One region of the Streptomyces sp. NPDC001100 genome, then DNA from elsewhere that is predicted to be linked to it. Evidence: riboswitches for the same ligand, from Rfam matches in the RefSeq annotation. Region 1 holds a riboswitch; the other holds the start of a gene.

Region 1 (5,207 bases):
GCAGGTCGTCGGCGCGATCACGCAGTACCAGACGGGCGCCGCGGCCCTCGCCCGCATCCAGGAAGCGCTCCAGCTCCCCGCCGAACCCCCGTCCCTGCCCGCCCAGTTGCCCTCCCCCGGCGCCGAGCCGGCGGCCCTCGCCTTCGACGACGTCCGCTTCCGCTACGCCGACGACCTGCCCTACGTCCACCACGGCGTGACCTTCTCCGTGCCGGCCCAGGGCATGACGGCTTTCGTCGGCCCGTCCGGCGCGGGCAAGACCACCGTGTTCTCCCTCATCGAGCGCTTCTACGACCCCGAGTCCGGCGCCATCACCCTCGACGGCCGGAACCTCGCGGACTGGGAGCTGTCCGGACTCCGCTCCGCCATCGGCTACGTGGAGCAGGACGCGCCGGTCCTGTCGGGCTCCCTGCGCGACAACCTGCTGCTCGGCAACCCGGACGCGAGCACGGACGACGTCACCCGCGTCCTGAAGACGACCCGCCTGGACGGTCTGGTCGCCCGGCTCCCGAAGGGCGTCGACACCCTGGTCGGCCACCGCGGCACCCGTCTCTCCGGCGGCGAACGCCAGCGCGTCGCGATCGCCCGCGCCCTGCTGCGCCACCCCCGCCTGCTGCTCCTGGACGAGGCGACCTCGCAGCTGGACGCGGTCAACGAGGCGGCCCTGCGCGACACCGTCGCCGATGTGGCGCGTACGACGACGGTCCTGGTCGTCGCACACCGGCTGTCCACGGTGACGATGGCCGACCGGATCGTCGTCATGGACGCGGGCCGGGTCCGCGCGGTGGGCACGCACCGGGAGCTGGTGGCCGCCGACCCGCTCTACGCGGAGCTCGCGGCGACGCAGTTCCTGGCGACGGCGGGCTGATCCCGCTCCAGTCCACGACTGAGGGCCGCCCGTTTCCGGACGGCCCTCAGGGTCTGCGTGCTGCGCGGTCCCGCTACTCGACGGCGGGGAGGAGTCCCGTGACCGGCGCGGCCATGTCGGTGACCTGGTGCAGCTGCTGGAGGTCGTTGAGGTGGTTCAGCGCCTTCATCTGGTCGGCGACCTTCGGGATCTGCGCCTGGTGCTCGGCGGGGATCTCGCTCACCGCGAGCGAGTCCAGCAGGGCGACCGGGCTGACCTTGCCGTCCTTGAAGGCGGGCGCGTCGGCGGCGTTCGCCATCGGCGCGACGAGGCCGGTGACCCCGACGGCGAGACCAACGGCGGCGGCAATACGTCGTGTTGAGATCATGCTTCCAGCAACGCGGACGGTAGTCACACGGTCACGGGCACCGGTCACCGCTCACCCGTCAGGCGGAGTACGCCCGCTCGGTTTGCCGACCCCGGCGCGGCGGAGGAGGCTCGTAGGAGAGGCCCGCGCGGCTCGCTCCTGTTCGGGCCGCGGCCCTCCAAGGAGGTAACCATGGGCACCGCGGCACGCCCCGGCTTCGACACCGAAGCCCTGCGCCGGGGCATCGAAGATCACACAGCGGCGACGCTTCTGTCGCTCTACGCCGACGACGCGGAGATCCACGTCGTCGACCACCAGACCCAGCCCAGCAACCCCAAGGTCCTGCACGGCCGGGACGAGATCAGCGCCATGCTCGACGACGTCTACAGCCGCGACATGACGCACAAACTGGAGGAGTGCGTCGTACAGGGGGACCGAGTCGCCTACAGCGAGTCCTGTCAGTATCCGGACGGGACCCGGGTCCTGGCCGAGTCGATGCTCGTGCTGGACGACGGCAAGATCACCCGGCAGACCATGATCCAGGCATGGGACGGCTAGCGAGGCTGGTGCCGAAGGTCCGGGTCACCACCCGGCTGACCTGGACCTTCTCGGCCAGCACGGTACCCGCCGGCCCCGCTAGGACTCGACGGCGAGGACCAGTTTCCGCAGCAGGTCTGCGAGCGTCCGGCGCTCTGCTGGGTTCAGTGCTGCGAGCAGCGCGAGCTCGCCCGCTTCCTCCGCCGCGACGTGCTCCTCGAGGACTGCGTATCCGGCGTCGGTGAGCCGCACCCGCACCCGCCGCCGGTCCCCCGTCTCATGGGTACGGGTGATGAGCCCCGCCTCCTCGACGGCCGCCAGCCGCGCGGAGAGCGCGCCACGGGTCAGCCCCAGCAGCTCAGCCAGGTGTGACGGGCTCGTCTCGTACGGCGGCCCGAGCCTGCGCAGCATGAGCAGCACCTTGAACTGCCACTGCTTGAGCCCGTCGGCGTCGAGCACGTCCCGCCGCGTCCGACCGGCATGCCGGGCCAGGATCGCCAGCCGGATGAAGATCTCCTCCTTCACCGGGTCCATCCAGGCGAGTTCCTTCAACCAGAGCGCCACGTGCCGGTCGACCGAGTCCTCCACCGTCTGCCTCCCGCAGTGGTTTTCTTGTGGATAGTTTTTCGCATAACTACCTTCCCCGCCATGACATCCACAGCGAACGCGGTCGTCCCCGTCGAAGAACTCATCGCCGCCGCCCACGAGTTGAGCGTCACAGGACGATGGGAGCGCGCCTCCCGTCTGCTGGACGCGTGCTCCGCCGACGAACCGGACGCCCGGGCGCGGATCGCCCGTGCCGCCGCCCAAGTGGCCCTGGAACAGGACTGGTTCGCGGGGACGGACACCGCGACGGCACGTATCGAGGCGGCCGGGAAGGAGTTCCCCGGCGGCGACTGGGACGTGGACTTCGCGCGGCTGCGGAACACCTACCGCCGGCTGCTCGTCGTCGACGGCCGGCTCCGGCTGGGCCCGGCCGGGAAGGACCCGGAAGCCCTCGCCTCCCTGCTCCGCGAAGCGGAGGCGCTGCGGGACGACGCTCCGGACGAGGGGCGCCGGGGCTGGGCGGAGATGTATCTCGGCCTGACCACGGACAACCACTTCGCCGACCTGGCGAACGCGCCCGCCCACTACGCGTCCGCGCTGCGTGCCGCCGAATCGGGCGACGACCCGCTGCTGGCCCGCGAGGCCCTGCGCCACCTAGGTGACCACGACCACGACGCCGGTGACAACGGCCTGGCCCTGGACCGCTGGCGCCGGGCGACCACCCTGGGCGCCGCCGCGGGCACGGTCCCCGGCACGCTCTCCCAGCAGCTGCTGCTCGCCGTGCTGGCCAGGGACTCCGGCGACGAGGCCGGCGCCAGGGCACTCGCGACGGAGGTCGCCCGCTGGGCGGAGGCCATCGGGGCGCCCCGCCTCGCGGCCCAGGCCCGGGACTTCCTGACCGGTGTCGACCCGACGCAGCCGCCCGGGGAGAACGGGTCCTGACGACCGTAGAACTCTCTCGGTTAGGCTGTCCGTGGGTCGTGACTGGCGCTGAGGTGGAGCACCACCGTGGAGCGGCCCACGCGGAGTGAATGCCGTGCGCCTGGGCGACTGGTCAACCAGCTCAGGAGTGGATCATGTCCCAGGCACGGCTCATGGACGGTACGGCGCTCGCGCGGCGCATCGTCGAGGACACCGCGAAGCAGGCCGCCGACCTCACGGAACGCACCGGTACGGCGCCCTGTCTGGCCACGGTCCTGGTCGGCGCGGACCCGGCCTCCGTGACGTACGTCCGGATGAAGCAGAACCGCTGCCGCAAGGCCGGCATCGAGTCCCGGCACGTCGAACTCCCCGCCGCCACGACCACCGCCGAACTGGTCGCGGCCCTCACCGCGCTCTCCGCCGACCCCACCGTGCACGGCATCCTGCTCCAGCACCCGATGGGCGAACACATCGACGAGCGGGCCGCGTTCGAGGCGATCGCGCCGGAGAAGGACGTCGACGGGGTCACCTTCGCGTCCTTCGCGGCGATGAGCTTCGGCCTGCCGGGCTTCGTGTCCTGCACGCCCGGCGGCATCATGCGGCTGCTCGACGAGTACGACGTCGACCCGTCCGGCAAGCGGGCCGTCGTCGTGGGCCGCAGCGCGATCCTCGGGAAGCCCGCGGGGATGCTGCTGCTGGCCCGCGACGCGACGGTCACCTACTGCCACTCCCGCACCCGCGACCTGTCGGCGGCGGTCCGCGAGGCGGACATCGTGGTCGCGGCCGTGGGCCGCCCCCGGCTGATCCGCGGCGAGGACATCAAGCCCGGCGCGGTCGTGCTCGACGCCGGCTACAACGCGGGCAACGTCGGTGACGTCGACTTCGACTCCGCCGCCGAACGCGCCTCGCTGATCACTCCGGTGCCGGGCGGCGTCGGCCCGATGACCATCGCCACGCTCCTGGAGCAGACCGTGACGGCCGCGGCCCGGCAGCTCGGGGTGTGATCAGCGCGTCCACGCGCTGTAGTCCATGACGTCCCCGGCCTTGACGCCGTACTCGGGCTGGTCCTTCGTGAAGGTGCTCTCCATCCCGAGGACGGCGCCGGTGGCCGGATCCATGATCAGCATCAGGCGGTTGCCCGGCTGCCGATACACATAGGCCTCCCCGCGCCGCCCGAGGCGGTCGGTCACCTCCCCCGCCGGCCGCAGTCCGTCCGCCGCCGCGAGCAGCCGCGCCAACGCGGCCGACTCACGCGCCCCGAGCGTCCAGTGGTCCAGCAACTCCCCGACTGCGGCAAGGAGTTCGGGGGTGGTCAACGGCGTCTTGCTGTACGCGGTCTCCTGGAGGTACGCCCGCAGTCCCGCCACGTCGTGCGGGGGCCGGGCCTCGGGCGGGACATCGCTCCAACTCGGCGGATACGTCGTCTCCTTGAGGACATGCCCGTCCTCCACGACACGTTCCGTGTGGCTGTCGTCCGCGTTCCACCGCACGATGCGTTCCTCGGGGATGGTGACCGGCGGTTTGTCGTCGGACATGCCGAGGCTCCATGACTGCACGTGGGTTCCCTTGCGCAGTACGGGAGTTCCGTCGACGGCGACCGCCGCGGCGAGAGCGGCGAGCTGTTTCAGGGACACGGGCGTGGAGTTCGCCTGCACGACCAGGGGGCGGGGCGCCGCCACGGCGGGAGTGCCGCTCGGTCCGCCCAGCAACAGCGTGAACACGGTCGCCACTACGGCGGCTCCGGCCACGAGACTCCAGAGCAGCCGGCGACGCCGTTCGTGCAACAGCCGGTTCAGCCGGCGCGAGGCGTGGTGGTCGAGCGGTCCGTCGCCGTAGCGGGGGCCATCGGCCGTGAACGGGTTGGCGCCACGCAGTAGTTCAAGTTCATCGGCCATGGCGTCGATCCTCCGGTCCAGCTGTAGCGCCCCATAGGGACGCGGGGAACTGCGCGACCAGCCACGACGACGCAGCAGACAAATTGATCATCGC
Region 2 (5,207 bases), on a different contig from region 1:
CACGGGAGTCGCCCCGTCCTCGTACCCCAAGGAGGCCGCGACCCCGGCACTGGGCGTGGCCAGCGCCGTGAACCCGGCGTCGACGAACACCCGGGCACTCACGGCGTCCCAGGGCCCGGGCAACACGAGCGGATCGGCGGGCAGTCGCCGCAGATGCAGACTCCGGAACAACTCGACCCCGCTGCCGTCCCACACCCGTGTCCGCAAGGTCACTTGTGCTGTCCCGCCTTGTAGTGCCCCGGCACCATCCGCGTGCTCACCCCGAACCGGTTCCAGGCGTTGATCACCGTGATCGCGGCGATCAGCTGGGTCAGTTCGGCCTCCTCGAACTGCGTGGCGGCCCGGTCGTAGACCTCGTCCGGTACGAAACCGTCCGTGAGGACCGTGATCGCCTCGGTCAGTTCGATCGCCGCGAGTTCCTTCTCGGTGTAGAAGTGCCGCGACTCCTCCCACGCCCCCAGCTGGATGATCCGCTCCACGCTCTCACCCGCCGCCAGCGCGTCCTTGGTGTGCATGTCGAGGCAGAACGCGCAGTGGTTGAGCTGCGAGGCGCGGATCTTCACCAGCTCCAGCAGCTTCGGGTCGAGCCCCCGACGGGCCGCCGCGTCGAGACGGACCATCGCCTTGTAGACCTCGGGGGCGTGCTCGGCCCAGTTGAGACGGGGGCTGTGTTCGGGGGCGTAAGGAGCTTCCTGTGCTGTGGTCATGTCTCGACCCTAGAAGCCAGGCAGCCCAGGAGTATGGTCCATTTCCATGGCGAAATCGTGGGCCACTTTGGGCGTAGACCTTCACCTCGAACCGACCGGCACCACCACCGGCGCGGGCCCCGGCGTCCGCCGGGGTCTGACGGACGCGCTGCGTGACGCCGTCCGTACGGGGCGCCTCGCCCCCGGCACCCGGCTGCCCTCCTCCCGCTCCCTCGCCGCCGACCTGGGCGTGGCCCGCAACACCGTCGCCGACGCCTACGCCGACCTGGTCGCCGAGGGCTGGCTCACCGCCCGCCAGGGCTCCGGCACCCGCGTCGCCGACCGCGCGGTCGTCCCGCCCGCCGACACCACCCCGCCCCGCCGCCTGCACACCCGCCCCGCCTACGACCTCGTCCCCGGCACCCCCGACCTCGCCTCCTTCCCCCGCACCGAGTGGCTCAAGGCCGCCCGCCGTGCCTTCACCTCCGCCCCGTACCAGGCCCTCGGCTACGGAGACCCCCGCGGCCGGGCCGAACTGCGCACCGCCCTCGCCGCCTACCTCGCCCGAGCCCGAGGCGTCCGCGCCGACCCCGAGCACATCGTGATCAGCGCGGGCATCTCCAACGGCCTGCGACTGATCGGCACCGCACTACGGGCCCGCGGCGCCGACACGATCGCGGTGGAGTCCTACGGCCTGCCCGCGCACTGGCAGATCCTCGACGGGGCCGGTTTGCGCACCCGCCCGCTCCCCTTCGACGAACTGGGCACGAACCCGGGGCAGTTGACGGACGAGCTGGCCGTCCTGGTCACCCCCGCCCACCAGTTCCCCATGGGCGTCCCGCTCCGCCACGACCGCCGCTCCGCCGTCGTCGAGTGGGCCCGGCGCACCGGCGGCCTGGTCCTGGAGGACGACTACGACGGAGAGTTCCGCTACGACCGCCAGCCGATCGGCGCCCTCCAGGGTCTCGACCCCAACCACGTCGTCTACCTCGGCACCGCCAGCAAGTCCCTCGCCCCGGGCCTCCGCCTGGCCTGGCTGGTCCTGCCCCCGTCACTCGCGGAGGAGGTCGTGAAGGCGAAGGGCGGCGTCGACACCTGTGGCGTCCTCGATCAACTGACCCTCGCCGAGTTCATCACCTCCGGTGCCCACGACCGCCACGTCCGCGCCGCCCGCCTGCGCTACCGCCGCCGCCGCGACAGCCTCGTCGAGGCCCTCGCCCAGCACGCCCCCGAGGTCCACGTCACCGGCATCGCCGCCGGCTTCCACGCCGTCCTCAGCCTTCCACCCGCCACCGAACAGTCCGTGGTCCAGGCCGCGGCCTGGCAAGGCCTGGCCCTGCACCCGCTCTCCTCCTACCGCCACGCCCAGGCCCAGGCCGACCCCCTCGACGCCCTGGTGGTGGGCTACGGCACCCCGCCGGACCACGCGTGGGCGGGAGCGGTGGAGGCGCTGTGCAGGGTGCTGCCGTGACCTACACGGTCTCCACGGTGGCTTCGTCCGATGCTTCCTCCGGCGCCTCCCCGAACCGCGCCAATGCCAACGCCCCCACCACCGCCACCGCGAACCCCAGCACCGCCAGCCACTCCAGCCCCTCCCGCGTGCGGTCCCCGAGCCACACCACCCCCACCGCCGCCGGCCCGATCGTCTCCCCGATCACCAGCCCCGCCGTGGCCGTCGTCACCGACCCCCGCTGCAGAGCCGTCGTCAACAGCAGGAACGCGGCGCCTCCACCCACCAGCAGCGCGTACGTCGCGGGATTGGCGACCAGCGCCGAGGGCTCCAGCGAGTCGATCAACCGCACCGCCACCTCGACGACCCCGAACCCGAACCCGGCGCCGAGCCCGAGCGTCAACGCCCGCCCCCGCTCCGGCAGTCGCCCACCGACCAGCCCGAGCAGCAGCACCGCACAGGCCGTCCCCAGCATCGCCCACTTCAACGCCGTGGACCCGGCCCGGTCCCCCTCCGCCCCGGACGCCAGCCCCAGCATCGCGAGCCCCGCGCACACCACGCCGACGGCCGCCCACTCCACGCCGCTGAGCCGCACCTTCAGCAGCCGTGCGGCCACCACGGCCGTCACCGCGAGGCTCGACGCCAGGGCCGCTCCGACCGCGTAGATGGGCAGCGACCGCAGCGCGGCGATCTGGAACACGAACCCCAGCCCGTCCAGCCCGAGCCCCGCCATGTACCGCCACTGCCGCAGCGCCCGCAGCAACAGCGCCGCGTCCCCGCCCCCACCCGTCGTCGCCGCCCGCGTGGCGACCGCCTGCAGGACCGTCGCCGTACCGAAGCAGATCGCCGCGCCGAGCGCGCACACCATTCCAAAGAGCACAAAGGGACTCTAGGGGAGGGGAGATCGGCACGGGCTTTCAGTACTGGTTACGGCGTCTCCCCGGGTGCGGGTGCCCCTTTCCCGTCCTCGCCCGCATGGTGGACGCGGGAGCCGGGCCGTCCGGCCCGCCCGGTAGGCTGACCGGCGGGCCGTGACTGGCGCGCTGGGATGGGACCGACCATCGGGGAGCGGCCCGAGCTGCAATGTGTGCCGTGCGCCTGGGCCGTACCGTGAACGCCGAACGCCACGTCCGGAGGTCCCCATGCCCGACAATTCCGCGCCTCTCTCGAACGAGTCCACCGCCTATCGCGCCGCCCTCGACGTGATCCGTGCCGTCGAGCCGCGCGTCGCCGACGCCATCGGCCAGGAAGTCGCCGACCAGCGCGAGATGCTCAAGCTGATCGCCTCCGAGAACTACGCTTCCCCGGCCACGCTGCTCGCGATGGGCAACTGGTTCAGCGACAAGTACGCCGAGGGCACCATCGGCCGCCGCTTCTACGCCGGTTGCCGCAACGTCGACACCGTGGAGTCCCTCGCCGCCGAGCACGCGCGCGAACTCTTCGGCGCCCGCCACGCCTACGTCCAGCCGCACTCCGGCATCGACGCCAACCTCGTCGCCTTCTGGTCGGTCCTGGCCGACCGCGTCGAGGTCCCCGCCCTCGCGAAGGCGGGCGTCCGCCAGGTCAACGACCTCTCCGACGCCGACTGGGCCGAACTCCGCCAGGCCTTCGGTAACCAGCGCATGCTCGGCATGTCCCTGGACGCCGGAGGCCACCTCACCCACGGCTTCCGCCCGAACATCTCCGGCAAGATGTTCGACCAGCGCTCCTACGGCACCGACCCGGCGACCGGCCTCATCGACTACGACGCCCTGCGCGCGACGGCCCGCGACTTCAAGCCGCTGATCATCGTGGCCGGCTACTCGGCCTACCCCCGCCTGGTGAACTTCCGCATCATGCGCGAGATCGCCGACGAGGTCGGCGCGACCCTCATGGTCGACATGGCGCACTTCGCCGGCCTGGTCGCGGGCAAGGTCCTGACCGGCGACTTCGACCCGGTCCCGCACGCCCAGATCGTCACCACCACCACCCACAAGTCGCTGCGCGGCCCGCGCGGCGGCATGGTCCTGTGCGACGACTCCCTCAAGGACCAGGTCGACCGCGGCTGCCCGATGGTCCTCGGCGGCCCGCTCCCGCACGTCATGGCGGCCAAGGCCGTCGCCCTCGCCGAGGCCCGGCAGCCCTCCTTCCAGGACTACGCCCAGCGGATCGTCGACAACTCCCGGGCACTGGCGGACGGCCTGATGCGCCGGGGTGCCACCCTCGTCACCGGCGGCACGGACAACCACCTCAACCTGATCGACGTCGAGACGTCGTACGGCCTCACAGGCCGTCAGGCCGAGTCCGCGCTGCTCGACTCGGGCATCGTCACCAACCGCAACGCGATCCCGGCCGACCCGAACGGCGCCTGGTACACCTCGGGCATCCGCATCGGCACCCCCGCGCTGACCACCCGCGGTCTGGGCACCGCCGAGATGGACGAGGTCGCCGCTCTCATCGACCGCGTCCTCACCACCGCCGAGCCCGGCACGACGAAGTCGGGTGCGCCGAGCAAAGCCTCCCACGTCCTGGACGAAAAGGTCTCCGACGAGATCTCCCGCAGGGCGACGGACCTGGTGTCCGGCTTCCCCCTGTACCCGGAGATCGACCTCGGCTGACGGCCGGTCCGCACCCTCTGTTGAGTTGTCAAAGATCGGCCACTCTCACAGGTCAATGAGTTCCTGTCGTGGTTCCTCGCGCGGCGGTCCGGCCTCACGCCGGGCCGCCGCGCGGCGTATCAGCAGCGTGCCGCCGACTCCGACGGCGAGACCCGCGGTTGCCCAACCGACCTGCTCGGCAGGACCGGGCGCATCCTTCACCGTTCCCGTGTCGCCCCTGACCTCGCCGAGCAGCCCCGCCCGCTCCATCCGTGTGAAGACCGGGCGCGGCGCCCGATGCCAACGGATGTCGTCGTCCGCCACCTCCGGCGCCGGATCCGTCCGCACCCACGGTGTGCCGTCCGCTGCTACGAAGAGCTGGTCCTCCCGCTCCACCGCCACATCACCACCGAGAGCCCGACTCGTCAGGGGCCAGCCCCCGACCCCGGTGAGCCCCCACACCACGGTGATCCGCACCGCCGGATACCGGCCCGC

Evidence for each region. Region 1 has a riboswitch for ZMP and ZTP ahead of ACWDEW_RS39070 (bifunctional 5,10-methylenetetrahydrofolate dehydrogenase/5,10-methenyltetrahydrofolate cyclohydrolase). Riboswitches for the same ligand answer to the same signal wherever they lie in the genome.
Region 2: linked by a shared signal. The riboswitch ahead of ACWDEW_RS03510 (glycine hydroxymethyltransferase) and the one ahead of ACWDEW_RS39070 (bifunctional 5,10-methylenetetrahydrofolate dehydrogenase/5,10-methenyltetrahydrofolate cyclohydrolase) in region 1 are both predicted to bind ZMP and ZTP.

What each region holds. Positions count from the first base shown of each region.
Region 1 covers NZ_JBSFKO010000038.1:94,368-99,574, forward strand. Annotated here, with positions in the region: gene ACWDEW_RS39045 (ABC transporter ATP-binding protein) at 1-868, shown strand, start outside; gene ACWDEW_RS39050 (hypothetical protein) at 942-1,235, opposite strand; gene ACWDEW_RS39055 (nuclear transport factor 2 family protein) at 1,407-1,772, shown strand; gene ACWDEW_RS39060 (MarR family winged helix-turn-helix transcriptional regulator) at 1,851-2,339, opposite strand; gene ACWDEW_RS39065 (hypothetical protein) at 2,400-3,239, shown strand; ZMP/ZTP riboswitch at 3,268-3,352, shown strand; gene ACWDEW_RS39070 (bifunctional 5,10-methylenetetrahydrofolate dehydrogenase/5,10-methenyltetrahydrofolate cyclohydrolase) at 3,374-4,222, shown strand; gene ACWDEW_RS39075 (CU044_5270 family protein) at 4,223-5,113, opposite strand; gene ACWDEW_RS39080 (RNA polymerase sigma factor) at 5,201-5,207, opposite strand, start outside.
Region 2 covers NZ_JBSFKO010000002.1:269,920-275,126, reverse strand. Annotated here, with positions in the region: gene ACWDEW_RS03530 (isocitrate lyase/PEP mutase family protein) at 1-213, opposite strand, end outside; gene ACWDEW_RS03525 (carboxymuconolactone decarboxylase family protein) at 210-707, opposite strand; gene pdxR (MocR-like pyridoxine biosynthesis transcription factor PdxR) at 754-2,157, shown strand; gene ACWDEW_RS03515 (hypothetical protein) at 2,159-3,004, opposite strand; ZMP/ZTP riboswitch at 3,158-3,247, shown strand; gene ACWDEW_RS03510 (glycine hydroxymethyltransferase) at 3,279-4,733, shown strand; gene ACWDEW_RS03505 (hypothetical protein) at 4,779-5,207, opposite strand, start outside.